One region of the Chungangia koreensis genome, then DNA from elsewhere that is predicted to be linked to it. Evidence: predicted binding sites of a transcription regulator. Region 1 holds the regulator's gene; the other holds the start of a gene.
The links. The regulator LexA, encoded in region 1, represses DNA repair genes until DNA is damaged. The targets are predictions, from matches to a motif close to CNAACANNTGTTNG.
Positions count from the first base shown of each region.

Region 2: a site for LexA is predicted at 8,517-8,530, ahead of parE (DNA topoisomerase IV subunit B). Genes of this name have one in related genera too.

Region 1 covers NZ_JBHSEC010000019.1:440,233-456,097, forward strand. Annotated here, with positions in the region: gene ACFOZY_RS11375 (alpha/beta hydrolase) at 1-457, shown strand, start outside; gene ACFOZY_RS11380 (YneF family protein) at 486-707, opposite strand; gene sirA (sporulation inhibitor of replication protein SirA) at 792-1,253, opposite strand; gene tkt (transketolase) at 2,025-4,022, opposite strand; gene ACFOZY_RS11395 (DUF896 domain-containing protein) at 4,106-4,339, opposite strand; gene ACFOZY_RS11400 (YneB family resolvase-like protein) at 4,407-5,063, opposite strand; gene yneA (cell division suppressor protein YneA) at 5,060-5,377, opposite strand; gene lexA (transcriptional repressor LexA) at 5,549-6,169, shown strand; one part of gene ACFOZY_RS11415 (IS3 family transposase) at 6,451-7,400, opposite strand; one part of gene ACFOZY_RS11415 (IS3 family transposase) at 7,400-7,778, opposite strand; gene ACFOZY_RS11420 (N-acetylmuramoyl-L-alanine amidase) at 7,912-9,453, opposite strand; T-box leader at 9,571-9,805, shown strand; gene hisS (histidine--tRNA ligase) at 9,915-11,180, shown strand; gene aspS (aspartate--tRNA ligase) at 11,200-12,987, shown strand; RNA gene ssrS (6S RNA) at 13,032-13,216, shown strand; RNA gene ssrS (6S RNA) at 13,228-13,412, shown strand; gene ACFOZY_RS11445 (tRNA threonylcarbamoyladenosine dehydratase) at 13,512-14,273, shown strand; gene ACFOZY_RS11450 (replication-associated recombination protein A) at 14,325-15,581, opposite strand; gene cymR (cysteine metabolism transcriptional regulator CymR) at 15,859-15,865, shown strand, end outside.
Region 2 covers NZ_JBHSEC010000019.1:648,725-664,589, forward strand. Annotated here, with positions in the region: gene ACFOZY_RS12465 (ABC transporter ATP-binding protein) at 1-485, shown strand, start outside; gene ACFOZY_RS12470 (branched-chain amino acid ABC transporter permease) at 469-1,329, shown strand; gene ACFOZY_RS12475 (branched-chain amino acid ABC transporter permease) at 1,334-2,338, shown strand; gene ACFOZY_RS12480 (3-oxoacyl-ACP synthase) at 2,335-3,345, shown strand; gene phaZ (intracellular short-chain-length polyhydroxyalkanoate depolymerase) at 3,359-4,240, shown strand; gene fabG (3-oxoacyl-ACP reductase FabG) at 4,253-4,993, shown strand; gene ACFOZY_RS12495 (AMP-binding protein) at 5,015-6,496, shown strand; gene ACFOZY_RS12500 (acyl-CoA thioesterase) at 6,543-6,968, shown strand; gene ACFOZY_RS12505 (hypothetical protein) at 6,968-7,279, shown strand; gene ACFOZY_RS12510 (HesB/YadR/YfhF family protein) at 7,347-7,634, opposite strand; gene plsY (glycerol-3-phosphate 1-O-acyltransferase PlsY) at 7,673-8,275, opposite strand; gene parE (DNA topoisomerase IV subunit B) at 8,547-10,517, shown strand; gene parC (DNA topoisomerase IV subunit A) at 10,514-12,952, shown strand; gene ACFOZY_RS12530 (hypothetical protein) at 13,173-13,409, shown strand; gene ACFOZY_RS12535 (MFS transporter) at 13,475-14,698, shown strand; gene ACFOZY_RS12540 (DUF1259 domain-containing protein) at 15,140-15,532, shown strand; gene ACFOZY_RS12545 (excalibur calcium-binding domain-containing protein) at 15,606-15,865, opposite strand, start outside.

The sequences.
Region 1 (15,865 bases):
CGGCATTCACGGAGAATCCATGGGTGCTGCTACTACCCTTCTATATGCGGGGTCGCTGAAGGATGAAGCCGATTTTTACGTGGTCGATTGCCCATTCTCCGATTTTACGGAGCAACTCCTGTACTTAATGAAAAAGGAAACGCCCCTTCGTACAAGCCTTGCGATTAAATTAGCGGACTTCTTTCTGAAATTTAGAGATGGCTATTCGATCCGTTCAGTATCTCCGAAAGAAGCGGTTCAGCACATCGAAAAGCCCGTGTTATTCATCCATAGCTTGGAAGATGATTTTATCCTGCCTGACATGACGAAGGAATTATACGAATTAAAGAACGGTCCGAAGCAATTGAAGCTATTCGAAAAAGGACCTCACGCACAATCCTTTAACCAAAATCCTATGGAATACGAAAAGGTAGTCACAGACTTTCTAAAAGAATACGGTTATATTAGACCAAAATGAAAACAGCACCCAATGGAGTGCTGTTTTCTTATTTTCCGCCCATTTTGTTCATTTGAGCCATCATTTGGTTGATTTTCTTTTGGGATGGGGTCATACCCATTTGTGCCATCATCATGCGAAGCATTTGTTCATTGATCGGCGGATTATCTTTCAAATATTTCATCATATATTGACGGGCTGCAAAGAAGCCAATTGCAACGCCAGCGATTAACGCTACGACAATCAATAAAATCCAAACCCAATTATCCATTATCTGTAGTCCTCCTCTTACTTGTCTATTAGAAGTTTACTGCACAATAGAGGATTTTACAACAATAGAATCGGTTTTGTCCCATTAGACGGTTCTCACTTCTCGCATGTATTGCATGCTTACTTGTTCTGATTTCACAGGCTTCAACCAACCGCATTCATGCTCATCATCCATGACCGCAAAGAAAGAACTACTGACATTGGACAAACTCACAAACAGGTCCAAATCAAGCATACGAGACCCATTGCATGTTGCTTCGAGATGCAATGGATGAATCTCGATGGTGATATCCCCTTTAATGGGATGGGAAAGTTCAAAGCTCCCCGTTTTCTTGATAATCGAAGGAAACAGATTCCCCATTTTCTGCATGATTGCTTGGTCAATCAGAGTAGGATCGATTGGTTCACATAGATAGTCTATTTCACGAGAAGATGTACCTACTTTTAAGGTTCCTTTCCCATTCAACAATTCAAAAAGAAGATGTTCCCTGCCGATGATGAACGGTTGGTAGTCGGATTTAATTTCAAAAATTGAGTACGTTCGCATGAAAACTCCCCCCAGCTTTTCTATCATCTTACTAAACTTAATAGAAGAAGTTTGTCAAACGGAGGAAGGAATAAGGCACTATTTTTGTCGAAACCGAAAAAGATCAGTTGCAAAATAAAGATATCCCAGACCTTAAATACTGTAGATAAGATTGATTTTTAATAACTGTAGATTTATAAGAAAATAGCAGTACCCGCCACTTCGCTTTCCGTGGGCTTAGGCCAACAGGATGTTGGTCACAAAGGCGTTTCCGCAGGACGCGGCGGCCTTAGCCTTTGTTCATTAACTGAACGTCACTTCGTTCCTGCGGGGTCTTCAGCTCAAGCTATTCCCACAGGACATTGTAATAGCTTCCTCGAAAAGACACCGCACGAAGGAAATGCGAAGCATTTTCGAGGAGTCTTCGTGGCGAGCACTGCTTGATATACAAACATGAACAAAGGAGAGTCCTAATACTCCCATTCAGAAATGAAATTTACTTGTTTTAATCACTTATTTAAAGTAGAGATAAAGAGCGAAAGGCGGCGACTCCTTAGAGGAAGGCGTCCTAAGTTCGCCACGTCCTGTGGCAACAGACGCATGACCCGCATCCTGAGGGCCCGACAGCGAGTCAGTCCAAGACCCCGCAGGCGTAGCCGAGGAGGCTTGGCGCGAGCCCGCGGAAAGCGTCCGCCTGGAGCGATGCTCCAATTATCCAGCGGAATCTTATTTATGCTTTGGTCAATAAAATGAGAGGCCTGCATAGCAGACCTCTCATTTCTTAATTGATATTCACTCCAACATTTCTTTAACAAGCGATACAACGTTTTCCGGACTGAAGCCGTATTCTTTCATCACGATTTCCCCTGGTGCACTTGCTCCGAAGGTATCGATTGAAAGGACTTGGCCTTCATCTCCAGTATATTTATGCCACCCTAAGGATGAACCCATTTCAATTGCTAAGCGTTTTTTCACGGATTTTGGAATGACGGATTCCTTGTAAGCTGCATCCTGTTTTTCGAAACGGTCCCATGAAGGCATGGATACAACAGAAGCTTCTATTCCATCTGCAGCAAGCATTTTTTGTGCTTCCACAGCGAGGCTAACTTCTGAACCAGTCGCTAATAAGACCACATCTGCATTTTCTTTAGCTGCCGGGGAAACAACATATGCCCCTTTGGTTACGCCCTCTTCTGCAAGGTTTGCCGTATGTTTTAGAACCGGCAAGTTCTGTCTGGAAAGGACCAACGCTGTCGGTACAGATTCGGAAGTAACTGCTATTTTCCAAGCAGCCATTGCTTCGTTAGCATCCGCCGGTCGAATGACAGAAAGATTTGGCATAGCACGTAAAGCAGCCAAATGTTCAACCGGTTCATGAGTAGGGCCATCTTCTCCTACTGCGATACTGTCGTGCGTAAATACATACGTAACAGGAAGTCCCATTAGTGCGGACAAACGAACTGCTGGACGCACATAATCACTAAATACGAAGAATGTCCCGCCAAATACTCGTAAACCTCCGTGAAGTGCCATTCCATTTAGAGCCGTACCCATAGCAAATTCACGTACACCAAACCAGATATTACGGCCGGCACCTTCTTCAGCAGTGAAGTCGCCTCCATCTTTGATGGTTGTTTTATTGGAACCTGCAAGGTCTGCACTTCCTCCGAAGAAGTAAGGTACTGCTTTGGCAATTGCATTTATGGCATCTCCAGATGAGGAACGTGTTGCTTGTGATTTCCCTTCTTCATATACAGGGAAACTAAGTCCTTCTGGCAGTTCCCCATTTAACGATGCTTTCAATTGAGCAGAAAGTTCCGGGAAATTCTGTTCATATTCATTGAATAGAGCATTCCATTCCTCTTCAGCTTTCCCTCCTAACGCATCGATTGACTTACTGAAAGTCTCATACACTTCATCAGGAACAAAGAAATCCTCTTCAAATGTCCATTTGTAATATTCTTTGGTTAATTTCATTTCATCTTCACCAAGTGGTGCTCCATGCACATCCGATTTACCGGATTTGTTGGGGGAACCATATCCGATCACGGTTTTCACTTCAATCAGTGTCGGTTTGTCGGAGGAAGATTTTGCTTCTTCTATCGCTTTCGATACAGCACCAATGTCGTTCCCGTCATCCACACGTAAGTAGTTCCATCCATAAGATTCAAACCGTTTGCGGACATTTTCGGAGAAGGACATGCCAAGTTCTCCATCTAACGAGATATCATTGCTGTCATAAAGTACGACCAATTTATTTAACTGTAAGTGTCCAGCAAGCGAAATGGCTTCACCAGCAACACCTTCCATCAGGTCACCGTCGCCACATAATGCATATGTAAAGTGGTCGACAATCTTATAGTTTTCCTTATTGTACAAAGAAGCTAAATGACGTTCGGCCATTGCCATACCAACTGCCATCCCGATTCCTTGGCCAAGTGGACCGGTAGTTGCTTCTACTCCAACTGTATGTCCATATTCCGGATGTCCTGGAGTTTTTGAATTCCATTGCCTGAAGTTTTTAATCTCCTCCATCGGGAGTCCATAGCCGCTCAAATGTAAAAGACTATATAAGAGCATTGAACCATGACCGGCTGATAAGACAAAACGGTCTCGGTTGAACCATTCAGGGTTTTTAGGGTTATGGTTCAAATGTTTCGTCCAAAGAGTATAAGCCATCGGTGCAGCACCCATTGGAAGACCCGGGTGACCGGAATTGGCTTTTTCAATTGCATCGATAGATAGAGTACGGATCGTATTAATAGCAAGTTGATCGACTTGATTTGTCATTAGTTAACATCCTTTCAAGTGACAAGAGATACATTCCTCTTATAGTGTAGTCAACGTTCTCCATAAATACAATAACGCCGCTATCAATTAGGGTACTTATTATTCCTGGATTGCTTTACTTTTTCTGGTGTTACGTCATTTCCATTCGGGTCGACTATTTTTACATTTTCAATCATATCTCTCATGGAGGACCGGAAAGTATCTAAGTACTCTTTTCTTAAAGCGGATTGTTCCTTCGCTTCTTCAACCGATAAGCCGATCGTTTTTGACTTTTTGGATAGTTCGCTAATTCGTTGGAGTTTCTTTTGTGGTAACAAGATCTCTCCTCCTTTCTAAGATGCCATTATTAAAAAGGTATGAAAAAAAGACTGAAAGCGCAAGAAATTAGCCTTTCAGTCCTTCTATAATTTCGGCATAACGGCGATGAACGGTCGCCTTGCTCACTTGGAAACCTAGTCCTCTAAGAGTTGAAGCGATTTCTTCAAAAGTTAACCCTTTTTCCCGTAAATTAATAATTTCATTCACTGGAAGGTCAATCCTTTCCCTACCCTCCGGATTCCCCTTTAGCTTCAAGTTTTTTTCAGGACGGTATCCCTTTTCAACTGCACGCCGCATCCCTCTTCTAATTTTAGCATTATGTATTTTACGTTGATATTCTTCTACAATGGCCAATATATTAAGCAGCATCGTATCCATCTCGTTAAGTGAAACAGGTCCAGCATCATTTAGTGAAAAGACTTCGGAACCCGATTTCTGCAGTAAGTGCAAAACCGCCATTCTGGCATTTCCTCTCCCAAGACGAGTTTCATCCTGTACCAAAACGACATCCACACCAGCACTTTTTACGAATTCCAATAAGCTCAGAAGTCCTTCACGTTCTACATCATAACCGCTATGTTTGTCCGTGAAGATTTTCGAAACCTTCAAATCCAATTTACCCGCAAATGATTTCAATTCCTCTTCTTGTCGTTCTAAAGAAACCTCTTGCGACTCTTTTTCCGTGCTGACTCTGCAGTAAATAACACAGCTTTTATTTTTCAATGATTCTCGCCTGCCAAATAGATTTCGCCTGCAATCTGATCAGTTTTCATTAGTGAACTTGGAATAACCAGCTTGCTTCCAGATGTGATTACTGGATGGTGTAAGTCGTTTGCATCCATGACTGAAGCGATCCATTCCTCGTGTGGAAGGTCACCCTTATATTGTTCTGCTAACGTCCAGAGTGTATCCCCTTGATGGATCACAATCGTTTTATTGGGCTCTTCTTCCCCCATTACAAGTCCGGCAATCAATGTAAGTATGGCACTTAAAGCAATAATGGATAAAATAAAAGAATTATTTTTAATGAAGTTCATCAAATTCAACCCCTAATAAGAATATTCGTTCGGAATGTATGTTCTTATTTTATTACGAACATCTGTTTCTTGTCAAGAATTTATTTCGAACCTATGTTTGCATTCTTATACGAACATTGCTATACTATATGTAAGAATAGACAGACCACATACCAAAAAGAGGTGAAGGAATTGAAGAAACTATCAAAAAGGCAGGAAGATATCCTTGCATATATAAAGGAACAAGTCCGCTTAAAAGGATATCCACCATCCGTCCGTGAAATCGGGGAAGCTGTTGGGCTTGCTTCCAGTTCAACAGTCCATGGCCACTTAGCCCGACTTGAAAGTAAAGGCTTGATCAGAAGGGATCCCACAAAACCAAGGGCTATTGAAATTTTGGATCCAGACTCTGACTTCACAGTAAAAGCAGGAGTTGTTCATGTTCCGTTGGTCGGTAAAGTTACAGCCGGACTTCCGATCACTGCCGTTGAAAACATTGAAGAATACTTCCCTCTACCTGAATCATTCGGAACGTCGGAGGATCATCTCTTCATGCTTGAAATTGTAGGTAATAGTATGATAGAAGCAGGGATATTAAATGGTGACTACGTCGTCGTCAAACAACAACAAACTGCTAATAACGGAGATATTGTAGTAGCTATGACAGAGGAAAACGAAGCAACTGTCAAACGATTCTTCAAAGAGAAATCTTATTTCAGGCTTCAACCGGAAAACTCCTCTATGGAACCCATTATTGTCGAACAGGTATCCATCCTCGGTAAGGTCGTTGGCGTGTACCGGCAAATTCATTAAGGAATCTTTGACCGCTTGATACTTCAAGCGGTTTTTTTGTTTGCGAATAACCCCCTCCCTTTTCCACAAAATACGGATGAATGAATGATTAAAGGAGATTGAGTCATGGGAATTTTAAGTGGAAATAAAGAAGAACCGTTACATTATGGCGAAGTATTTGGTGCCTGGTCTTGGCTCCTTCTTCCACCGCTCCACTAAAATCACCAAATGTATAAAAAAACAGCGTTGGAATCTGAACTGCGCCCTGTAAAATGGACAATTAAATAAAAGCAACCTGCCAATTAGGCAGCCAAAAGATGGCTTCGGTATTGTACCGGAGTCATCTTTTTTAAATCCCATTGATATCTCTGAGTATTGTACTCCTCGATATACTCCGCCACAAGTTTATAAAGAGTTTCAAAATCCTCTGCTTGTCTATAGTCTAACTCGTCTTTCAAATGGCCGAAGAATGATTCCATTGGGGCATTATCCAGGCAATTACCCTTACGGGACATTGACTGTGTAAGTTCCATTTTCCTCACTCGATTCCTGTATTCAGGATGAGTATAGTGGAATCCCTGATCTGAATGTAGGATGGCTTCAGGATGAATGTTTCCATTCAATGACTCTTTCAATCTGGCAAGAGTCCGATAGACAATCTCCATGGATAGGCTTCTTGAAAGATCAAACGATACAATCTCACGTGTCGCCAAATCTTTAACACAGGAAAGGTAAGCGGTTTGCCCATTCCTGTAGTGAAGATAGGTGATATCGGTTAAGAATACTTTCTGGGGTTCTTCCTGCTTAAACTCGCGATTCAGATGGTTTGACACCGTACGGTGTTCTTGGGTGGCCTTCGCCAGCTTTCTGTATGGGTTCATACGGCGAATCTTCGCGCTCATCCCAAACTTATTCGTTAGTCTCCGGATTTTCTTAGGATTCATGATGACACCATAGTCATTCTCTAAAATCATCCGGAGGACCCGATAACCTGCTTTTCCTCTCTTTGCATCATAGATTTGTTTTAGGAGAAGGTAATCCAGGAAATCTGATTCCTCCTTTACGGATCGGTTGTCCGACTGTTTCAACCAAGCGTAGTATCCGCTTCGGCTTACTTCCGTCACTGTACAAAGGTAGGCCGTCATGTACTGTAAATTATATTTGCGAATGATTTCATTGATCAATTGATATTTCTCATATGGCTTTAGTGTCTCTTCCTCGCCTGCCTTTCGAGTTCCTCGAGCTTTTTTAAAAGTTCAAGTTCAGCTTCCAGATATTTTATGCGCGCTTCAGCCTTTTCCAATCGCTTTTCCGCAGATTGATTTTTCACAGGAGGTCTCCCAGTACTGCCTTTTCCACGCCTTTCTATATAAAAGCCTTCCTCGCCGTAAACGGCATAGGTGGATCTCCAACGTGATAAGCATTCCTTCGGCTTCTTTGGACCGATGAGGTCCAACGTCAACCCTTGATTGATGAAGATATCAGAAGGCGATTTCCCTTGTTTGTATTCGTTAACTGCCTTGATTTTGAATTCAGGAGTAAACGAAATCGACCGATCGGTAACAGCTTGGACAGCCTCATTGCGTTCCAATATTCTCTGTTGAGATTCATTAAAAATTCTTTTACTCATATTCACTCACCCGTTTCATCTATTTGAACTATTATAACGGGGTTTTGAACAGACAAAAACCCCGAATAGGGTCACTTTTATTAAAGTGTCCACTATTCGGGGTTCAGTTCAAATCGAAGTGAACAGGTTCTTTTTATTCGTTCAATTGATCGTCAAAATAGCTTAGTAAGCCTTTGTAAATCCCGAGAGTTGCTTGTTCGCGGAATTGTTCAGTTGTCACATGACGTTCCTCTGATGGATTGCTTAGGTAACCAAGTTCGATCAGGACACCTCGTTGACGGTTTTCCCTCAACACTAAGTAATTTCCAGGCTGATTTCCACGATTCCGTAAAGTTATCGTTTCGCTCATTTCTTCGTTGATAGCCTTAGCAAGATCTCGTTGATAACTGTGCTGATAATAGGTCGTAAATCCATGAACTGAACTGCTATCTGTAGCATCGTAATGGAGACTTATGAAAGCATCGGCCCCTACTTGATGTCCTATAGCAACCCTTTTACGTAAATCCACATATACATCCGAATCCCTTGTTAAGGTAACGTCCGCGCCAGCAGCTCTCAATTTCTCAGCAAGCATTTCAGCTGTTTTCAATGTAATTCCTTTTTCTAAAGTTCCCCGTGCCCCTGTTGTTCCTCTGTCATTCCCGCCGTGTCCGGGATCAAGAACAATATCCAAACCGTGCAAAGTTCCTTTTTTGCGATTTGGCTCGTCCTGTTTCTTTTCAACAGAACCATCACCGGCTTTTACAACCCAATTTGCGACAAACGTTTTTCCGTTGTTTCCGGCAGCTACTTCATACCAATCGCCGCTAACAGATTTTACAGCAAATTGCTCACCAGCGTTAGCCCGATAGACTACTTGACTATCTGTAGTAGGCTCGGAGCGAAGGTTTGTCCCATTGTACAGAATCGTGACAGAATTTGGTGCATCAGAAGATGTTTCACCTGCTACCGCTTTGTCCGCTTTATCGACAAAAGTTCCATGGAAGGAATAGACCCATCCTTCCTTGTTCCCTAAATCGATTTTCACCCAGTTAGAGGATTGCTCTTTTACTTTGAATGATTGTCCTTTTTTGATCAAGTCCACTCGTTTTGAAGTAAGGTCAGGTTTTGAACGTACATTTAATGCGCTGACCGAAACTTCAAAGAAGCGGGTAGTCGCAATGTTCGTCTTATCATTTTCTTTTTTGCTCGATTCTTCTATGTATTGGGTTGATACCCAACCTGTAATACCGTTAAATACAATTTCAGTCCATTCCCCATTACTTTGGATCGCAACAGCTTCATCACCAGCAGACATTTGGGAAAGTACGGAGGTGGAAAGGGAAGGCTGTGAACGGATATTTAACCGATCAACTTGAGAAACAATGTTTTTACCTGAAGACTGCCCCTTTTTCAGTGATTCGGTATGCCAGGAAGCGATCCATCCCTTTATGGACCCATTCTCGACTTTCAACCAATCTCCAGACTTGTCTTTAACGCTAACCACATCATTTAATACGAGTGACCCCGTCACCTTGTAAGAAAGTCCGGGACCCGAACGGACCTTAAGGGACTTGACCATAACTTTGACTTCTTCATCGGCAGCTTGGACAGGTAAAGATAAAGGTGTAAAATAAAAAATAAGTACAGTAATGAGAATAAATTTTATGTATTTTGTTGAAACTAAAGATTTCACCGTATCCCTCCTTTACATCATTCTAAAATTTCCGACAAAAAAATACCATCCCTTTTTAAGAAAATTTGATTGACATTAAAAAAATGAGTCATTATGATTAGAGGTAATCTAAATGAGTAATCGCCTATGACCGGAAAAGTAGCTATATCGCAGAATGGCAAGAGATGGAAAGACTTGGCTGAAATCTTTCCTCCAGGAGCATATAAGTGAACAACAACCGAGAGGCTCCTTGTCGAAAGGTGGAATTCCATCTAGTAGGGAAGGACGGAACCGGCCGTTATCCGGATCGAGGTGGGTGCATTAAGCACCAACTAGGGTGGAACCGCGGAAGCTAATAGCTCTCGTCCCTTGCATATGCAAGGGACGGGGGCTTTTTATATTTTCTAACTCATTAACCAAGCGATCAAAACCACCTTAAGTATCAGTTGAATGGGAAAATAGACAGAAAGGCAGGAATGTATATGAGTTATCAAGTTCCAAGAGGGACAAAAGACATTCTTCCAGTTGAAACGGAAAAATGGCAGTCAATTGAGAGGCTGATCCAAGAAACTTGCAGCCTTTATCAATACAAAGAAATTCGTACGCCGATGTTTGAGCATACGGAGCTGTTTTTGAGGAGTGTAGGAGATACTACAGACATAGTCCAAAAAGAAATGTACACCTTCACTGACCGTGGGGATCGAAGCCTTACCCTTCGTCCAGAAGGAACTGCAGCGGTTGTCAGGGCCTATGTTGAGCATAAAATGTTCGGAATGCCGGACCAACCGGTCAAGCTGTATTATATGGGACCAATGTTCCGTTATGAACGTCAGCAAGCTGGACGTTATCGTCAGTTCTCTCAATTCGGGGTAGAGGCGATCGGAAGTGCAGATCCGGCAATCGATGCAGAAGTTATTTCTTTGGCAATGGATATTTGTAAAAAAGCAGGATTAACAAGTCTAAAACTTGTCATTAATTCATTGGGGGATGCAGAAAGCAGGGCTTCGCACAAGGAGTCACTCGTTGAACACTTTAAGCCAAGCATCGGTGAATTTTGTCAAGACTGCCAAAACAGGCTGGAAAAGAATCCGCTTCGGATCCTCGATTGCAAGGTTGACCGTAATCACCCGCTGATGAATACGGCACCAGCATTAAGCGATTATTTAAATGAGGAATCAAAGCAATATTTTGACAAAGTAAAAGAATACTTAACAGTAATGGGACTGAAATTTGAAGTGGACGTAAATCTCGTCCGCGGACTTGACTATTACACTCATACGGCTTTTGAAATCATGAGTACGGCAGAAGGGTTCGGTGCCATTACAACTCTTTGCGGTGGAGGACGTTATAACGGATTGGTGGAAAATATTGGTGGACCAACTGCTCCTGGAATCGGTTTTGGCATGGGTGTTGACCGTATCCTGTTAGCACAGGAGGCAGAAGGAGTTCCGTTACCGAAATTATCAACTCTGAATGTGTATGTGGTAGCTCTTGGTGAAGAAGCTAAAAAGAAAGCTGTTGAAGTCGTCCGGAATTTCCGTTTAAATGGCATTTCTGCCGATCTTGATTATTTGGACCGGAAGATGAAAGCTCAAATGAAATCAGCTGATCGGTTAAGTGCCGAGAATGTTTTGATCATTGGTGAGGAAGAATTGAATGAAGGATGCGCCGTCCTTAAGAATATGACGGACGGTACCCAACAGAAAGTATTATTCGATGAAATACTATCATTTTTAAAACGGAACTAATTAGTCAGGGGGAATCATCGTGACAAAACGGAGTCATTATTGTGGTGAAGTAACAGAAAGTCAAATTGGAGAACAGGTGGTCTTAAAGGGCTGGGTTCAAAAGAGACGTGATCTCGGTGGACTGATTTTCGTAGATTTACGTGACCGTTCAGGAATCGTGCAAATTGTATTTAATCCTGAAATCTCTGAAGAAGCTTTAAAAATTGGAGAACAGTTACGAAACGAATATGTGCTCCAAGTAGCCGGAAAGGTCATCGCACGTGAAGCAGCTCAAGTTAATAATAATTTGAAGACAGGGAAAATTGAAATACAGGCAGAAGAGGCAGTGATTATAAATGTCTCAAAAAATCCGCCTTTCATGATTGAGAATGATACAGATGTAAACGAAGATATCCGATTGAAATATCGCTATCTCGACCTTCGCCGCCCAGTCATGTATAACACATTCAAAATGCGTTCTGACATCATGAAAGCGATCAGGTTGTTCCTTGACGAGGAAGGATTCCTTGAGGTGGAAACTCCGATTTTGACGAAGTCCACTCCCGAAGGGGCAAGGGACTACTTAGTTCCAAGCCGTGTCCACGAAGGACATTTTTACGCCTTACCGCAGTCACCTCAACTCTTTAAGCAGTTATTGATGGTGTCTGGTTTTGATAAATATTATCAAATTGCTCGCTGCTTCCGAGATGAGGATTTACGGGCTGACCGGCAGCCTGAATTCACCCAAGTGGATATGGAAGTAAGTTTCATGTCTATGGATGAAATAATTGAAATGAACGAACGCCTTCTCCTAAAAGTGATGAAAGACGTAAAGGGCATTGAAATTAAAACTCCATTTCCTCGTATGCCATATTCGGAAGCCATGGACAGATACGGCTCTGATAAGCCGGATGTTCGATTTGGTCTTGAGTTAAAGGATGTTTCTTCCCTTGTAGAGGATACAGAATTTAAAGTATTCTCGGGAGCTGTCCAAACTGGCGGCCAAGTAAAATGTATCAATGTAAAAGGAGCAGCTTCCAACTACTCCCGAAAGGATATTGATGCTTTAGGGGAATTCGTGGGACGCTATGGCGCGAAAGGTCTTGCATGGTTGAAAGTCGAAGACGATGGGCTTAAAGGGCCGATTGCCAAATTCTTTGAAGAAGAACGTGCAGCAAAACTGAGCCAAAAAGTAGAAGCTGAAACTGGAGATCTACTCGTATTTGTTGCAGACAGCAAAGAAGTGGTGGCAAATTCCTTAGGTGCACTTCGTAATAAGCTCGGGAAAGACTTAGGTCTGATCGATGAGTCCCGTTATGAATTCCTATGGGTAACAGACTGGCCGCTATTCGAATATGACGCTGAAGAAGGCAGATATTATGCGGCTCACCATCCGTTTACGATGCCTTTCGTAGAGGATGTACACTTGCTCGAAACAAATCCTGGAGAGGCTCGCGCTCAAGCATACGACATTGTACTGAATGGTTTAGAGCTTGGTGGAGGTTCCATCCGGATTTATGAACGTGAAGTACAAGAAAAAATGTTCAGGACTTTAGGATTCACTACAGAAGAAGCGAAGGAACAATTTGGATTCCTTCTGGAAGCTTTTGAATATGGTCCACCTCCACATGGTGGTTTAGCGATCGGTCTTGACCGGCTGGTGATGCTTCTTGCAGGTCGCTCAAATATGCGTGAAACGATTGCTTTCCCTAAAACTGCAAGTGCAAACGATTTGATGACAGCGGCGCCTGGTACTGTATCCGAGAACCAAATGGACGAATTAGGACTATCGGTCAAGGTGAAGAATGAGTCTAATTCTCCAGAATGAACCAATTGAAAAATAATTGGTCATGTGCTAATATGTACTTACCACGAATCCTGATGTGTTCGTTATTTGACTTTCAGTTTTGACCGAACACTTTGATCGTCGGGAGTCCTTATTTCCAATTAGCTGACATGCCCCTGTTAGGGGAAGTCAAAAGATTGGGAGCGGACACCCACCTGCTGCGTGCGGGCTCAAAACGATTATATACGAAGACGGCACGATCGGGATTCGTACCGTTATAAATTTATCCTGATGTGTTCGTTATTTGCCCTTTGTTTTGACCGAATACTAATATCGTCGGGAGTCTTACATAACCGGACAGATGACATGCCCTGCCAAAGGGAAGTCAAAAAGTCGGATGCGGACACCCACCTGCTGACAGTAGGTGCAAAACGATAACTTGCATAGACGGCACGATCGGGAACAATTATTACTGACTAATCACCCTCTGGCTTATTGCCGGAGGGTTTTTTGTAGGTTAAAATTTGTAGTGCCGACTTTAAGTCACAAAGAAAGGATGCTAACTTATGCTACACCAATTTTCTCGGAACGAACTTGCAATTGGAACAGAAGGAATTGAAAAACTTAAACAAACGACTGTAGCCATCTTAGGCGTTGGGGGAGTCGGTTCATTTGCAGCTGAAGCGTGTGCAAGAAGCGGAATCGGTACCATTATCTTAGTCGATAAGGACGATGTGGATATTACGAATATTAACCGCCAGTTAGTTGCGTATATGTCTACCATCGGTAAGTCAAAAGCCGAAATCATGAAAGAACGGATTGCCGATATCAATCCAAATTGTAAGGTTGTATCGCTACACATGTTCTATACGGATGAAACGGCTGAAGAATTTTTTAGTTATAAACCGGATTATGTCATTGATGCCTCTGATACAATCATCTACAAAATCCATCTCATGAAAGAGTGCCTGAAGCGGGAAGTAAAGATCATTTCTAGTATGGGTGCAGCCAATAAGACAGATCCTACGAGATTTATGATCGAAGATATTTCTAAGACTCATACTGATCCAATCGCAAGAGTGATCCGTACCAAGCTTCGCAAGGATGGAATCAGAAAAGGCATTCCTGTGATCTTTTCGGATGAAAGCCCGATTGTTGTAAGAGAGGAAGTCGTTGAAACGGTAGGAAAACCGGAAGCGAAAATCCGGAAGGCCCAAATGCCTCCATCCTCAAATGCCTTCGTCCCTTCGGTCGTCGGACTCATTGCAGCGAGCTATGTATACAATGACATTACGAGAGATATTAATGTGAACCGTGTAAAACACTAATTTAAACAAAAAGGAACGAAGGGCTCATCGGAAAACAGAACCCTTCGTTCCTTATTTCTTTTTCATCGTTTTTAGTTTTTCATAGATTGCGCCCATCCGCTTTTCTTCTCCAGCGTTGACTGGCTTATAAAAAGTAGTGTGTTTTATATGATCAGGCAAGTATTGCTGATCGACCCATCCCCCAAATGTACCAAGCGGTTGATCGTGCGGGTACAAATAGCCTTCATGACCGAGTGACTTGGCGCCGGCATAATGTGCATCCCGCAAATGGGATGGAATATCACCCGTTTTGCCGCTCCGTATAGTAGAAATCGCATTGTCCAATGCTTTATATGCAGAGTTTGACTTAGGAGATAAACACATTTCAACGACTGCACTCGCCAATGGAATTCTTGCCTCCGGCAAACCGAGTCGATCTGCAGCCTGTACAGCTTGGAGAACATGGCCGCCGACAGCTGGGTTGGCTAGACCGATATCCTCATAAGCCATGACAAGGAGCCTCCTTGAGACTGCAGTTAAATCACCAACTTCCAGTAAGTGAGCCATATAGTAAAGAGCGGCGTCAACATCGCTTCCGCGAACCGATTTTTGCAGTGCAGATAAGAGATTATAAAAGTGCGAACCTTTTTTATCCCCATACACGCCGATCCTGTCCACCAAGTTATCGATGACGGAATCATCCACTATCGTTGCCCCGTCCTCCTCATCAGAGGCGTAAACGATCGATTCCAAAAGTGTCAACGCCTTCCGGGCATCTCCGTTTGCTCCACCGGCAATTTTATTGGTCTGTTCCTCAGTTATCATTATCTTCTGCTTTCCCAGTCCACGTTGTTCATCTTCAATTGCTCTCTTCAGCAATTTGTGAACGTCCTGTTGGGAAAGTCTTTTCAGTTGCTTGATTTCACCACAACGTGAACGAATCGCCGGATTCACATCATGGAATGGGTTTTCGGTTGTAGCACCAATTAGGATAATCGATCCGTTTTCAACATGCGGGAGGAGGGCATCCTGTTGCAGTTTGTTGAATCGGTGGATCTCGTCTAAAAATAATATGACTTTTCCAGTCATTCTGGATTCCGCTACTACTTCTTCAATGTCTTTCTTACCTGCGACTGTTGCATTCAATGGGATGAACGGCAAGTTCACTGTACCCGCGATGGCATGAGCAAGGGAAGTTTTCCCAACTCCGGGTTCTCCGTATAGCAGCATGGAAGGGACATGTCCATTTTTAATCATTTTATATAATGCAGTATGTGGTCCAATAACATCTTCTTGGCCTGCGATTTCGTCAATTGTTTTTGGTCGCATTCTGAAAGCTAAAGGTTCGTTTGACAATTTCCTTCCCTCCTAAAAACGTACATTCGTTCTCTTATTATACCTTGAAATGAAAAAGATTTGTTGAACAGCAAGCAAATGGTTTGAATCATTGGATGTTATTTAGTTTAATTATTTCTATTGTTCATTCAACCTTAGCCTATGTCCAAAGGCTTTTCGTAATTGATAGGGTTAATTATATCCGAGTAGATTAGGTGGAAATATGCTATACTATCATGAAGTATTGCTGAATAGTTTTGAGGTGTAAGGATTGAAAA
Region 2 (15,865 bases), 210 kb from region 1:
CGGAGGATCAAGGCATATTCGGTCCACTGACTGTTGAGGAAAATATGAAAGTTGCCATGCGTAAAGAAGATGATGCCGCATTTGAACGGCAGGAATACGTACTAAACTTATTCCCGGACTTAAAAAAGTTCTGGAAGAAGGACGGTGGCCATTTATCCGGTGGGCAGAAGCAAATGCTCGCCATGGCCAGAGCTTTTGTCAATGACAGTAAGTTGCTTCTAATCGATGAACCATCGAAAGGACTGGCTCCAATCGTTGTAGAAAAGGTAATGGAAGCAATAGTGGAAATGAAGAAAAGGACAACGATTGTTTTAGTAGAGCAGAACTTCATCATGGCCAGCCGGATTGGTGATACGTTTACTCTGATCGACGATGGTGAAACGGTTGAATCGGGCAGGATGTCAGAGCTAATCGAAAATGATGAATTGAAACGTAAGTACTTAGGAATTGGGCAAAGGGGGGCTGAGCATGGAGTTGCTCATTAACTTAACCATTAACGGACTCGCGACAGGCATGCTCATCTTCTTACTGGCAGCAGGACTAACCCTCATATTCGGTTTAATGAGCGTCTTGAACTTTGCACACGGAGGCTTGTTTGCCTGGGGAGCTTTTGCCGGGGTCTGGGTCTACGGGATGACTGGCAACTTCTTTATCGGAATTGCAGGTGCACTCATTACAGGTGCAATCCTCGGATTCTTTACAGAGAAATTGATCATTAAGCCGGTTTATGGCAACCATGTTCAACAGATCTTAATCACTCTCGGTCTCATGCTCGTTTTGCAGGAGATGATTAAGGTAGTATGGGGCCCGAACCAGATTGCTGTTAAAACACCGGACTATTTAGCGGGCAGCTGGGAAATCGGAGATGTCATTTTGATCAAATATCGACTTTTCATTATCATAGTAGGAATGATTGTTTTTGGTATCTTCCAGTATATCTTAAAACGTACAAAAATCGGGCTGATCGTCCGTGCCGGAGTCATCAACAAGGATATGGTCCAGGCGCTCGGCATTAACATCAAACGTGTATTTTTACTTGTATTCATGACCGGTTCTGCACTTGCTGCACTTGGAGGCGTATTGATGGCCCCATACTCAGGTCAAGTATATGCGGAAATGGGAATGGAATTTGCTATCTTAGCGTTCATCGTCGTTGTCATCGGCGGAATGGGGTCTTTCCCTGGTTCGCTATTAGCGGCTATTCTAGTCGGTCTTGCAGGAAGCTTCATGGCTTACTATGTTCCGGCACTATCACTTGCGGTCAATATGATCCTGATGGCAGTTGTATTAATCTTCCGTCCGCAAGGTCTATTTACCGCAAAGGGGTGACGAAATGAAAAAATTTCAATTTAATTACGTAATTCTTTTACTAATCGTCACGGCACTGGCAATCTTCCCATTTGTCATGGAATCGCGCACATGGACGATATTGCTGACTCAAGTATTCATTTTCGGTATTTTAGCTATGAGCTACGACATTCTTCTTGGATATACCGGGATTGTGTCTTTTGGGCATGCCATGTTCTTCGGAATGGGCGCCTACACTACAGCAGTTATGTTAGATCGAATGGAACCGACAATCGGTTTGTTCGTTCTCTCCATCATTGCAGGTATGGCGATTGCTGGTGTCATCAGTTTTGCCGTTGGACTCTTGACACTACGGCTAAAGAGCCACTTCTTCGCTATGCTGACCATGGCATTATCAGGACTATTCTTAGTCCTTGCGGAAAAATGGCGAAGTTTAACTTTCGGCAACGATGGATTCACATTCAAGGCACCGGAAGTCTTCCGTGATCGGATTGTTTTCTATTTAGTCGCATTAGGTTTGCTCGTCGTCATCTATTTGTTCTTACGTAGATTCGTGAATTCTCCATTAGGTAAGATTCTTGTTGCCGTCCGGGAAAACGAACCGCGTACTCGTGCCTTAGGGTACAATACCCTTCATTACAAAGTTATTGCATCAGTTGTTGCCGGTGTTGTCGCCAGCTTGGCGGGATCGCTTTACGCTGTATCACTACGATTCGTCAATACGAGCGTATTAACAATGGATATAACACTTGATGCCCTACTTATGACGATTATTGGCGGGGTCGGAACACTGATCGGTCCTTTACTTGGAGCTGGAATCATCGAACTGGCACAACATTATTTATCTGACTTGGCCTCCACGCATCCGATTTTTGAACGCTGGATTATCTTCTTTGGGATTATTTACATTTTAGCGGTTATTTTCTTCCCGATGGGGATCGTCGGGTTCTTCCGAAACCTTAAAATGAAACGAAAAAAACGAGTAGAAGCTTCCGTCATATCTTCTAAGAGCAAGGAGGCTGCATCATGAAAGTCGGAATCGTAAGCACGGGAATATATTTGCCGGAAAAAGTGATGACAGCTGAAGAAATCTCTTCCAAATCCGGTGTACCGGTAGGTGTCGTGAGAGAGAAGCTGGGGATTATCCAAAAACCAATCCCCGGTCCAGAAGATCATACGGTGGCAATGGGAATAAAAGCTGCAAGGGAAGCACTCCGAAAAGGAAATGTCGATCCGAAAGAAATCGATCTCATCATTTATATCGGAGAAGAGTATAAAGAATATCCGCTATGGACCGCAGCCATCAAGATGCAAGAAGAGCTTGGTGCGTTTCATGCATGGGGATTCGATGTTGCGCTTCGATGCGGTACAACGATTATGGCCATGAAAGTGGCTAAAAGCATGATGGAATCGGATTCATCCATTCGTACAGTTCTCTTGGCAGGTGGCTATCGGAACGGGGATTTTATTGATTACGAAAACGAAAGAACACGGTTCATGTTCAATTTAGGAGCCGGTGGTGCAGCAATGATCCTTCGAAATGGTCACCAGGAGAATATCCTCTTGGAGTCTGAGATTGTCACAGACGGTTCTTTTTCCGAAGATGTAGTGGTTCCCGTTGGTGGAACAATGCATCCTCTGACAGCAGAGTCTCTCACAAACGGCGAGTACCGACTTGACGTATTGGATCCTGAAGGAATGAAGGCACGGTTAGAACAAAAGTCGATGCAGAACTTCCTTCAAGTAATTCGTAGTTCCGTAGAGAAAAGTGGATTCAAGGAATATGACATTGATTACTTGGCCATTTTGCACATGAAACGTTCTGCGCATGATTATGTTCTTCAGGAATTAGGGCTATCAGAAAACAACTCAACCTATTTGAATGAATACGGCCATATCGGACAGATGGATCAAATTCTTTCATTAGAACTTGCCGAACAAAAAGGGCAGCTTAACGACGGTGATCTTGCAGTATTAGTTAGTGCTGGAATCGGCTATGCATGGGGAGCCATCACAGTTAAATGGGGCAAATCATAAGGGAGGAAGAGTAATGGCACTTCAAAAAATCATGCTTGAAAACAATGAGGTTATTACATATCGGGAACGATATGGCGGAGAAAAAGTAATAGTTTTAGTTCACGGTAATATGACATCATCCAAACACTGGGACGTTCTGATGGAAACGCTAAGCCCGAAATATAAACTCTATGCTTTGGATTTAAGGGGGTTTGGCGGTTCTTCCTATAATAGCCGCATTACTTCCATCAAAGACTTCTCAGATGATTTAAAAGGATTTGTGGATGCACTTGGACTCGAGGACTTCCATCTGATTGGCTGGTCTACTGGCGGAACAGTGTGTTTGCAATTTGTAGCGGATTATCCAGGGCTATGCGACAAGTTAGTATTACTTGCGTCTGGCTCTACAAGAGGGTATCCGATGTATTTAACAAAAGAGGATGGATCTCCCGACTTAGAAAACCGATTGAAAACAATCCAAGAAGTAGAAAAGGATGGCAAGACCATTGGGGTTCAAGGGCTCTATGATACGAAGAATCGTGATGGCCTGAAAGCTGTCTGGAATGCAGTAATTTACACGCATAACCGACCGGATGAAGAAAAATATGAAGAGTATATCGATGACATGTTCACCCAGCGAAATTTGGCTGATGTCTACCATGCACTCAATACATTCAATATCAGCTCACAACATAATGGAGTGAACGATGGAACAAATCAGGCAAAAGATGTAACAGTACCAGTATTAATCTTAAGAGGTGACCGCGATTATGTGGTGACCGAACAAATGACCCAAGAAATCGTAGAAGACTTGGGAAACAACGCGAAGTACGTTCCATTAAATGATATGGGACACTCCCCATTAGTTGATAATTTGCCAGTGTTAAAGAGAGAAATCGAAGAGTTTTTAGGATAGGAGTTTGGAAGAATGAGATTATCTGAAAAAATAACAATCATTACCGGAGGAGCGAATGGAATCGGCCTGGCTGCAGTCAGGCGTTTCGCTTCCGAGGGGTCGAAGGTCATTATGGCAGACTTTGATGAGAATGCAGGAAAAGAGCAGGAACAAGCCCTTCGCAAGGAAGGGTATGACGTTACATACGTACAAGTGAATGTCGCAGATCGAGAAAGCGTTGATCAAATGATTGGAAAAACGATCGAAACGTATGGAACGATCGATATTCTCATCAATAATGCCGGAATTACCCGAGACGCTATGCTGACAAAAATGGAACCCGCTGATTTCCAACGTGTTCTGGATGTCAATTTGACCGGCGTTTTCAACTGTGCACAAGCAGTCATTCCTTACTTAATCGAAAAAGGAAAAGGAAAAATCATTAATACTTCATCCGTTAGTGGTGTGTACGGGAATGTGGGCCAGACAAACTATGCCGCTACAAAGGCTGCGGTAGTCGGAATGACAAAGACTTGGGCAAAAGAATTAGGGCGCAAAGGTATAAACGTAAACGCAGTAGCACCAGGTTTCACCGCAACTGCTATGGTTGCGAAAATGCCTGAAAAGATTATCGATCAGATGAAATCAGTCGTTGCATTGCAACGCTTAGGACAGCCGGAAGATATAGCGAACGCATACCTATTCCTGGCAAGTGATGAATCGGACTATGTCAACGGGCATGTTCTTCATGTCGATGGTGGAATCATGATGTAAATGAGAAAGGGGGGAACGCTCGTGTTAACAGAACTGAATTGGATTATAAAACGTGCCGCGATGTCTCCCACACACACCGCTTTAGTGAATGTTCATTCCGATGAGCACTGGACATATAAAAAACTGATTGGCCGCATATCATTCTGGCGCAACGTTTTTACAACTGAAGGACTAAGTAAGGGAGATCGGATTGCAGTCCTTTCTCCTAATCATCCGGAACTTTTCGCGATTCTATTCGCCTGTGGATTGGATGGATATATCTACGTACCATTGAACTGGCGTTTTAGTGTTCATGAGTTGCAATATGTAATAGGGGATTGTCAACCTTCCTATATAGTTTTTGATGAATTAATGGAAGATGTCGCAAACCAATTGAGTGTCTCCACTTCGCGCTCATTATCAAACAGTGATGCTACCGTACAAGAGGTATTCCAAAGTTCAGTAGAGCTCAAACCGGAAGACCCTTGGCTTCTCATTTACACAGGTGGAACAACCGGTAATCCAAAAGGAGTCATTCTTTCATTTGAAGCTGTCAACTGTAATTCCATCAATACGATTATCAGTTGGGGATTAACCGAAGAAGATACCACGATCAATTATATGCCGTTATTCCATACAGGCGGAATCAATGCATTAAGCTTGCCAATTTTAATGGCTGGCGGTACGGTCGTGATCGGTAATCGATTCGATGCGGATATGGCATTACGTGCCACGGACCGATACGAGGCTACGATTTCCTTATTTGTTCCGACGATGTACCAGCAGATGATCCAGGAAAATTATTTCAAACAATCATCATTTCCGTCTATGAAGGTCTTTCTTTCGGGTGGTGCTCCTTGTCCACAAACGATCTATAATCGATTCACTGAACGGGGATTTAAGTTTAAAGAAGGCTACGGGTTGACTGAAGCTGGACCAAACAACTTTTTTATCCGCCCGGAGCTAGCTGAAACTAAGAAAGGTTCAGTCGGTAAAAGCATGATCTTCAATTCTGTGAAAGTCGTGGATGAAGAGGGTAATCCTTGTGGACCAGGAGAAGTAGGCGAATTATATTTGTCAGGCAAGCATATTTTCACGGCATACTGGAATAAGCCGCTTGAAACTTCGGCTGCGTTCGATGATGGATGGTTAAAGACAGGAGACTTAGCGAAATTCGACGAAGACGGAGATTATTATATCGTCGGACGGAAAAAGGAAATGATCATTTCAGGCGGTGAGAATATTTATCCGCAGGAAGTGGAGCAATGCCTGATCCATTTCTTAGGGATCCGGGAAGCAGCAGTAGTTGGGATTCCCGATGAAAAATGGGGTGAATCGGTTACGGCCTTCATCGTCTTGGATGATGGTATTGAGTATGAAGAAGAAGCCTTGCTGATCCATTGCAGAAAGTATTTAGGCTCTTATAAAGTACCCAAAAAAATAGTCATCTTAAGTGAACTTCCAAAGACACATGTCGGAAAAATCGATAAGAAGAAGTTGCAGGCATTCGAGCCATCACGTTGAGCCTCTTCACCTTTCTCCTGTATAATATGGAGAGAGGTGATTTTTCATGTTTGTTAGCGAAAAAGAGATTGAGGTCCGTTATGCTGAAACGGATCAGATGGGAGTCGTTTACCATGCGAACTATCTGGTCTGGATGGAAATCGGACGGACAAGTCTTATTCAGGACCTCGGGTTTACATATCATCAGCTGGAAGCAGACGGCTACGTATCCCCGGTAACGGATTTAAATATTCAATATAAGAAAGCGGTAAAATATGGCGATCGACCGACTGTCCGTACATGGGTAGAGACACATGGTAAACTACGGACGGTTTATGGCTATGAAATCGTTCACGAAGATGGAACGTTAGCGGCAACAGCGAAGTCAGAGCATGTCGTGATTCGGAAAGATAATTCAAGGCCAGTACCTCTCTCTAAATTAGATCCAGAATGGAATGCGAAGTATACGGAAATTGCACGGAGCGGCAACTAATGGCATTCGGAATTAAACGGGAGGAGCTTCAAGCTTGGAAAGCGGCCGTGAAAAATGAGGAAATTGCCTTTTTGACCCACTACTGGCTTGATGATCGTTTCCCAGGCTGCAACACTGTTACTAAAGTGGGTTGTGCGAATTTGACTAAGCTGATGGAATGGGGAAAGAAATACGACTTGAAACCGGAATGGATCGATCAGCGGGGGAACTATCCACATTTTGACCTATTCGGAATTCATCAAGAACGTATTTTAAAGAACGAAGGTTTAGGTGAGCAATTGCTAAAATTTAAGAAATGGGAGGGATCCTGAACGGGATCTCTTCTTTTCTTGCCATTAAAAAATCTCCAAACTACGATGAGTTCGGAGATTTTCTATGCTATTCATAACGGTAGGACAGTTCGTTTTTGGTTTCGTCGACACCGACATACAGATCATGGCCGCTAAAATACCACACATCCTTTTCCTCAATGAAAAAAGTGATGTCATTCTCTTTCGTTTCCACCGCTGCTTCCATAGGCTGATCAATCATAACGCCCAACGAAAAACCTTCATGTAATGGGCTTGAACCACCGTAGCGGGCATAAAAGCGTACCATATCGCCTGGTTCCGCATCCATTTCATCTTGAAACCATTTCTTCGCCTCGTCGGAAATATGGATTTTCATACGAGTCACCAACTTTCAGTCAAGTTAGTTCTATTATATTATATCCATTTTATTTTTGGCTCAGTTCCTGCCTTGATCCTCTTAATATTCTCTCGATGACGGTAGAAAATGAATATCGACACAATAAGAATCAATAGAAGGAGGGAATAATCTCCCGTATTGATTGTGTAAATGATAGTATAGATAGTTGCAATGATCGTCATAATCATAGACGACAGCGATACCATTTTCGTGATTTTCAAAAAGATGAAAAAGCTAATGATTAAGATCAAGAATAGAGGCCAGTGGTAACCAAGTACCACTCCTCCAGAAGTTGCTACAGCTTTCCCGCCGCGGAATCCTGCGAAAATCGGATACATATGTCCGATCACCGCAAGCGATCCTAATATGAGCGGATGAACAGGTGAATCTGCAAAAAAAGGTATGAGTGGAAGTAGAGTTGCTGCTGTTCCTTTTAAGATATCAATGATCGTAACAATGAGACCAGCTGTCTTTCCTAAGACACGAAATGTATTCGTACCGCCTAAATTCCCGCTGCCGTGCTGCCTTATGTCCGTTTTATAAAACCACTTTCCAATCCATAGTCCGGACGGTATTGATCCAAGCAGATAGGCTATCAATATGATCATGACTGTTTCCAATGTGTTTGCTCCTTTTCCGTTCGAGTCATTAGGACTTACTCCTAACAGTTAGCATTAGTTTACCATGTTCATAGAGTCTTCTACAACGGAAATTTTGTAGCTCAAGATTACGGAAACAGCGTCATATCGGGAAATTGAATTGCCAAGATCGTTCGAATTGATTTACAATGAATGAAGCCACATAGCAATCAGCATGAAATTGACATGCTTTTGTATAAGCTGTACGATTAAAAGAAAATAGGGAACAAACGTTTTGTTTGGGGGCGAGATTTTGGCAAAACAGCAAGCTTCAACGGTATATAATGATGATTCCATCCAGGTCTTGGAGGGATTAGATGCCGTTCGTAAACGTCCAGGGATGTATATCGGTTCAACCGATGCCCGGGGACTTCACCATTTAGTATATGAAATCGTAGATAATGCCGTTGACGAGGCTTTGGCCGGTTACGGAAACCATATCATTGTGAACATTCACGAAGACCAAAGTATCAGCGTACGGGACTTTGGCCGTGGAATGCCAACAGGGACCCATAAGACAGGTAAATCTACAGTTGAAGTCATTTTAACCGTCCTGCACGCCGGAGGTAAATTTGGCCAAGGCGGCTATAAAACAAGCGGCGGACTCCACGGGGTCGGTTCATCAGTCGTCAATGCACTTTCTTCTTGGTTGGAAGTGACCATTCACCGTGAAGGAAAGCTCTTCCGCCAGCGTTTTGAAAACGGTGGTAAACCGGTAACGCCATTAGAAGAAATCGGGAAAACGAAAGAAACAGGAACTATTGTACATTTCAAACCGGATCCTGCTATTTTTTCTGTCACGAAATATAATTTTGATACGCTTAGCGAGCGTCTCCGTGAATCTGCATTTCTTCTCAAAGGCCTGAAAATTGAATTACATGAGTTAGCTACCGAGAAAACGGAAGTCTATTTTTATGAAACAGGCATCGAAGCGTTTGTTGAATATTTGAATGAAGAAAAAGATGTGCTGCACCCGGTTGCTTTCGTGGAGGGTGATCAGGATGAAATAGAAGTAGAATTTGCATTTCAATTCAACGACGGTTATTCAGAAACGATTCTTTCCTTCGTCAATAATGTCCGTACGCGGGACGGCGGGACGCATGAAACAGGTGCAAAGACTGCAATGACCAAGGTCTTCAATGAATATGCACGAAAAATTGGCCTTCTGAAAGATAAGGATAAAAACTTGGAAGGTTCTGATATCCGAGAAGGGGTCTCAGCAGTCATTTCAGTCCGGATTCCGGAAAATCTGTTGCAATTTGAAGGGCAGACGAAAGGTAAGCTTGGGACAAGCCAGGCAAGAACAGTAGTCGATTCCGTCGTTTCACAGAAGTTGATGTACTTCTTGGAAGAAAATGCGGAGCTTAGCGCATCATTAGTCCGGAAAGCAATCCGTGCCCAACAGGCTCGCGAAGCTGCTCGTAAGGCACGCGAAGATGCCCGTTCCGGGAAAAAGCGTAGAAAAGATACGCTCCTTTCAGGCAAGTTGACACCTGCCCAATCCCGAAACGCAGCTAAAAACGAATTGTTCTTAGTTGAGGGTGACTCTGCAGGGGGATCTGCCAAACAAGGCCGTGACCGTTCATTCCAAGCGATCTTGCCGCTCCGTGGAAAGGTCGTTAATACGGAAAAAGCGAAATTGCAGGATATTATGAAAAACGAAGAAATATCGACGATTATCCATACAATCGGCGCAGGAGTCGGTCCGGAATTCACCATTGATGATGCTGCCTATGACAAAGTCATTATCATGACCGATGCTGACACGGACGGGGCACATATCCAAGTGTTGCTCTTAACATTCTTTTATCGCTATATGCGTCCGTTAATTGAGGCAGGGAAGGTCTATATTGCCATGCCACCGCTGTACAAAGTCTTTAAAGGTTCAGGCAAGAGTGAAAAACTTGAGTATGCTTGGACGGAAAAAGATTTGGATGCAGCCATCAAGAAAATCGGTAAAGGTTATATGCTTCAGCGCTATAAAGGTCTTGGAGAGATGAACGCCGATCAATTATGGGAAACGACGATGAATCCGGATACCCGGACATTGATACGTGTTCAGATTGACGATGATACACGCGCGGAACGCCGGATCACGACATTGATGGGTGATAAGGTAGAACCGCGCCGTAAATGGATTGAAGCGAACGTCGACTTCAGTTTGGAAGATGAAACAAACATCTTGGAAAATGATTTATTGGTTGTAGAGGAGGAACATGAATGAGTCAAACCGAGCGCTTACAGGACTTACCGTTAGAAGAGGTGATCGGTGACCGGTTTGGCCGCTACAGCAAATACATCATCCAGGACCGGGCTTTACCAGATGCACGAGATGGCTTGAAACCCGTTCAACGACGGATTCTCTATGCCATGTTTCATGAGGGAAATACGAGCGACAAAGCGTTCCGGAAGTCTGCAAAGACCGTAGGTAACGTAATCGGTAACTATCACCCGCACGGAGACTCCTCCGTATACGAAGCAATGGTCCGGATGAGTCAGGACTGGAAGGTCCGCCACGCATTGGTAGAAATGCATGGTAACAACGGTTCCATCGACGGTGATCCGCCTGCTGCGATGCGTTACACTGAAGCGAGGTTATCAGCGATAGCCGGAGAACTATTGAGGGATATCGGAAAAAGAACGGTTGAATTCATTCCCAACTTTGACGATTCCGAAGTTGAACCGACAGTATTACCTGCAAGATTCCCGAATTTGCTCGTAAATGGCTCAACCGGTATTTCTGCCGGTTATGCAACGGATATTCCACCACATGCACTTCATGAGGTATTGGATGCAGTCCTCATGCGTATGGACAACCCTGAAGTGACAGTCGATGAACTTATGACTGTCATCAAAGGGCCGGATTTCCCGACTGGCGGTATTATCCAAGGGATTGACGGAATTAAAAAGGCTTATGAAACTGGAAAAGGTAAAATTGTTGTCCGTTCCAAAACAGAGATTGAAGAGCTCAAGGGCGGAAAAGAACAGATTGTCATCACAGAAATCCCTTATGAAGTGAACAAAGCGAACTTAGTGAAGAAAATCGACGAAATTCGCTTTGATAAAAAGCTTGATGGCATTTCTGACGTACGTGATGAATCCGACCGTTCCGGACTTCGTGTCGTCATTGAATTGAAGAAAGAAATCGATGCGAATGGAATTCTTCAATATCTCTTTAAAAATACGGATCTCCAAGTAACTTATAACTTTAATATGATTGCCATTAACGATCGACGTCCGATGCTTATGTCACTTCCAAAGATGCTCGATGCATATATCGGACACCAAAAGGATGTCGTTACAAAGAGGTCCGAGTATGACCTGATTAGAGCAAAAGACCGTCTACATATCGTAGAAGGCTTAATGAAAGCTCTAAGCATTTTAGATGAGGTCATCCAAACAATCCGTAAATCGCAAGACAAACGGGATGCAAAACAAAACTTGACGAAAAAATTCGACTTCAGCGAAGCTCAAGCTGAAGCGATTGTTTCCTTGCAGCTTTACCGTTTGACGAATACGGACATTACAGAGCTTCGTTCGGAACAAGAAGAGTTGAACAAACTGATCGAGGAATTGTCTGCAATCTTAAACAGCGAGAAAAAGCTCATTAAAGTCATCAAAAAAGAATTGCTCGATATTCGTAAACGATACTCTGAAAGTCGCCGATCAGTCATTGAAGATGAAATAGAAGAGATCAAGCTTACTCTTGAATTGTTAGTGCCAAGTGAAGATGTCGTAGTAACAGTTACAAAGGATGGGTATGTCAAACGGACAAGCCTTCGTTCCTATAATGCTTCGAATGGGCAAACCTTCGATATGAAGGAAAGCGATTATTTGTTATATGAAGCGACGATGAATACACAACACCAATTGCTGTTATTTACATCGCACGGCAATTATATTTATCAACCTGTCCATGAGATGCCGGATATCCGCTGGAAGGACCTTGGCCAGCATATTTCAAGTATTGTCGGACTTGAACCGAACGAGCACATCATTTCAGTGGTGGGTGTTGAATCATTCGAAGAAAATGAGCAACATATTCTGAGTGTATCTAAAAATGGTATGGTGAAGCAATCCAAACTGTCTGACTACAAAGTGCAGCGTTATTCAAAGACCTTAAAAGCAATGGGTCTAAAAGGCGACGATGAAATGCTCACGGCAATTCCTGTGAATGGAACAGAAGATGTGTTCATTTTCACTCACAATGCATATGCAGTCAGATTCCCGCTCAGTGAAGTTCCTGTATTAGGAGTTAAAGCAAGCGGTGTCAAGGGCATTAATTTGAAAGACAGTGACTATGTCGTTTCTGCTGCAGCCGCGAACGAGCAAGCTGATTTGTCTATGTTGCTCATCACACAACGTGGTGCCGTTAAACGGATGAAGCTGAGCGAATTGGACGCTGGAACTCGTGCGAAACGGGGAGTCGTAGTATTGAAGGAACTTAAAGCGAATCCACACCGGGTAGTCACAGTCGATATTGTAGATGATCAAGAAGTGTATGTTTTGGAGACAAATAATGGCGGACGCGTTGATGTTGAAGCATCCACCATCAGATTTGTAGACCGCTATTCTAACGGAACCTTCAAGGTAGATGAGAAGGAAAGTGGTACCGTCGTCCATGTATTTAAAAAAGTGAGTCTACCTGAAACTAAATAAGTTAATATTACCCCTGGGTCATTTCGGATCCAGGGGTATTTTCATTGAAATAGTTGATAGTTATACAATGACCTTCGCACCTTTTCTATGTATACAAGACAAGCAGTATTTCATAGTTTAATAAAAGTGAATTTTTTAGCTGCTACTCTAACAACGTAAATAGTTATGAATTCAAATGATCTTATTTTTATTGCATTTATAAATTATTAGGCGGTGTACTGTGAAAAGGGATTTACCTTTAATGTTAGGTGCCGTTTCCATATTGCTTGCGATTCTTCCATTTTTCCCAAGGATTTTCTTTGCAATCGGGGCACTTGCTGGCTTTTTAGGTATCGTTTTAACGTTTAACGATATGAAGAGATACCGTCGGCAACATACTAATATGTTAAGAGTTGCCCAAGGTTTGTGCTTTGTCGGTACTGCTGCATGTGTATTCATTCTCATTTATTTTGTCTAAATACTTAATGACAAACTTCGAAATCCGAAGTATAATAGGCCGACAGATAACAGAAAAAATGGGGAATGGGTATGTGGAAGGACCGGAATGTTTGGATCATTCTTTGCGGAGAAATGATCGCGGGGCTTGGATTATGGACTGGAATCATCGGAAACTTAGAATTCATGCAAGAAAAGATTCCATCGGATTTTGTAAAGTCACTGATTATGGGTCTTGGACTTCTTGCTGGAATCCTTGTAGGACCGTTAGTAGGCAAGATTATTGACCAGTCGCGCAAAAAGAACATATTACTTTTAGCTGGGGCAGGAAGGCTTGTCAGTGTCGGATTCATGCTAATAGCCATTTGGACCGGCTCCATTTGGTGGATGGTAGCCTTTATGGTAAGTATCCAATTGTCAGCAGCATTCTATTTTCCGGCATTACAGGCTGCAATTCCACTTGTGGTGAAGGAAGAGAACCTGTTGACGATGAATGGGTGGCATATGAATGTAGCAACCATCGCACGAGTAGCAGGAACAGCGTTAGCAGGTGTTTTACTGGTCTATTGGCCAATATCAACGCTTTACCTAATATCCATGGTAGCTTACGTAGGACTTTTGTTCTTTACATGGATGCTGCGCATTGATGAAGGAAAGGGGAGGGAGGCACAGGTCAAAACGACCGCAAAAAGCGGTGGTTTCATGGAAGTGTTTCCTGTGTTGAAGTCATATCCAGTCGTAACAATGACGGTGATCATGACGTTAATCCCGCTATTATTTTTAGGATCATTTAACTTGATGGTTATCAATATAAGTGAAATCCAAGATTCTTCAGCCATCAAAGGAATGATTTACGCCACAGAAGGATTTGCGTTTATGCTTGGGACGATGACCGTGAAATATCTTGCCAATAAATGGAAAACTCAAACAATCTTATTTATATTCGTGTGCCTAATTGGTTTTGCTGAAATGATGTTAGTCTTTGCTGATCAGCAATTTTTGACATTAGTAGCATTCGCGATATTCGGATTTTCCATTGGATGCTTTTTTCCAACAGCAATGGTCATTTTCCAAAAACAAATGCCAAAAGAGTTCCATGGGCGATTTTTCTCGTTTCGTAATATGTTAGAACGAGTTGTATTCCAAATCGTATTACTGGCAACCGGGGCGTTGCTGGATCTAATCGGGCTTCAATCGATGGTCGTTGTTTTCGGTACAATGAGCTTAGGCTTAACAGTAGTATTCTTTATACAACTAAAACGGAAAAATATCATATTAGATCAAATGAAACCAGCCGCTAAAAGTGCATAACTTTTGGTGGTTTTTTCTTTTCTGTCTCACTATTTCAAGTATACTTTGAAACGAGATTCAACTTCCTATAATTTATATTATGTAAACTAAAATTTAAAAAAAGAAAAAGGAGGCTTTTTAACCTCTTATACCTTTCGCCTGCTTCTAATTTCATTGTGTTTTTAATTCCTGTATTGTCTAATTTCTATTTGTAAAATATTTTTTCTTTCAAGAAATAAATCGCTGTGATTATAAAACCTCTTACTTGATCTTCCATCACTAATATAAACTCTAAAATGATTTGTATGTTTAATAAGATTTGCTTCAAAATCCTGTTCTTCCAAGTTCTTCATTAAGCTAAAGAATGCTCCTGTTTGTATGCTGGCTAAAAAAACATCTACCTAATTTACACACAATAAAGTTAATGGGCATAAACTTATACATGATGATTGGAGGTTAAAGATGACTGATTTCAAGGAATTATGCCAACAATTCTCCTCCATTCTTGGTGGAGAATTGAATATTAAAAAGGGCGTATGCACAGTTCAAAAAAAACGTTCCCATATTAATGTAAAAATCATGGGAAGACCCGCTAACTCTGTTCTTCAATCTTTTTGCTCGTTTGAATCAATCGACCACCAAGGGAAAGCTTTAAACTTAGGAGAAATAGCACTTCTTCAAGAAGAGGTTTATCCATTTACCTGGAGCTTACAAAGATCCGGAATAATATTGACTGCCTTGCATAATCATTGGTTATTTGATAATCCACGTATTTTGTATGCACACTTCATTTCGGTCGAAGATCCATTATCTTTTGCACATAAAGTTGCTGAAGCATTTCAATTGCTCAAATGATATTCCAATACGAACGATGTAGTTACAAGTGAAAGAATCTAATGTTCCATCGCCCATGATAAATTTCAATTCATTAACGTTCACACGCTATTGAATCTTTATCCCGATCCATCTTTTTATTCGCGTCATATAAAGCTTGAGAAACAAATGGTGTATATTTTGTCTTTCCGCCTTTGTTTTTGACGTTGGCCGCTCTTGCCAATCCGCCTTTATACACCTTATTCAACTCAGTGCAGTTTTTGTATGTCACGACTTTCTCACTTTTCGCTTCAACAGATATATTGCCTGCTGCGAAAATAAGTGTAAGCAATATAGCAGAACAGATAATCGCCA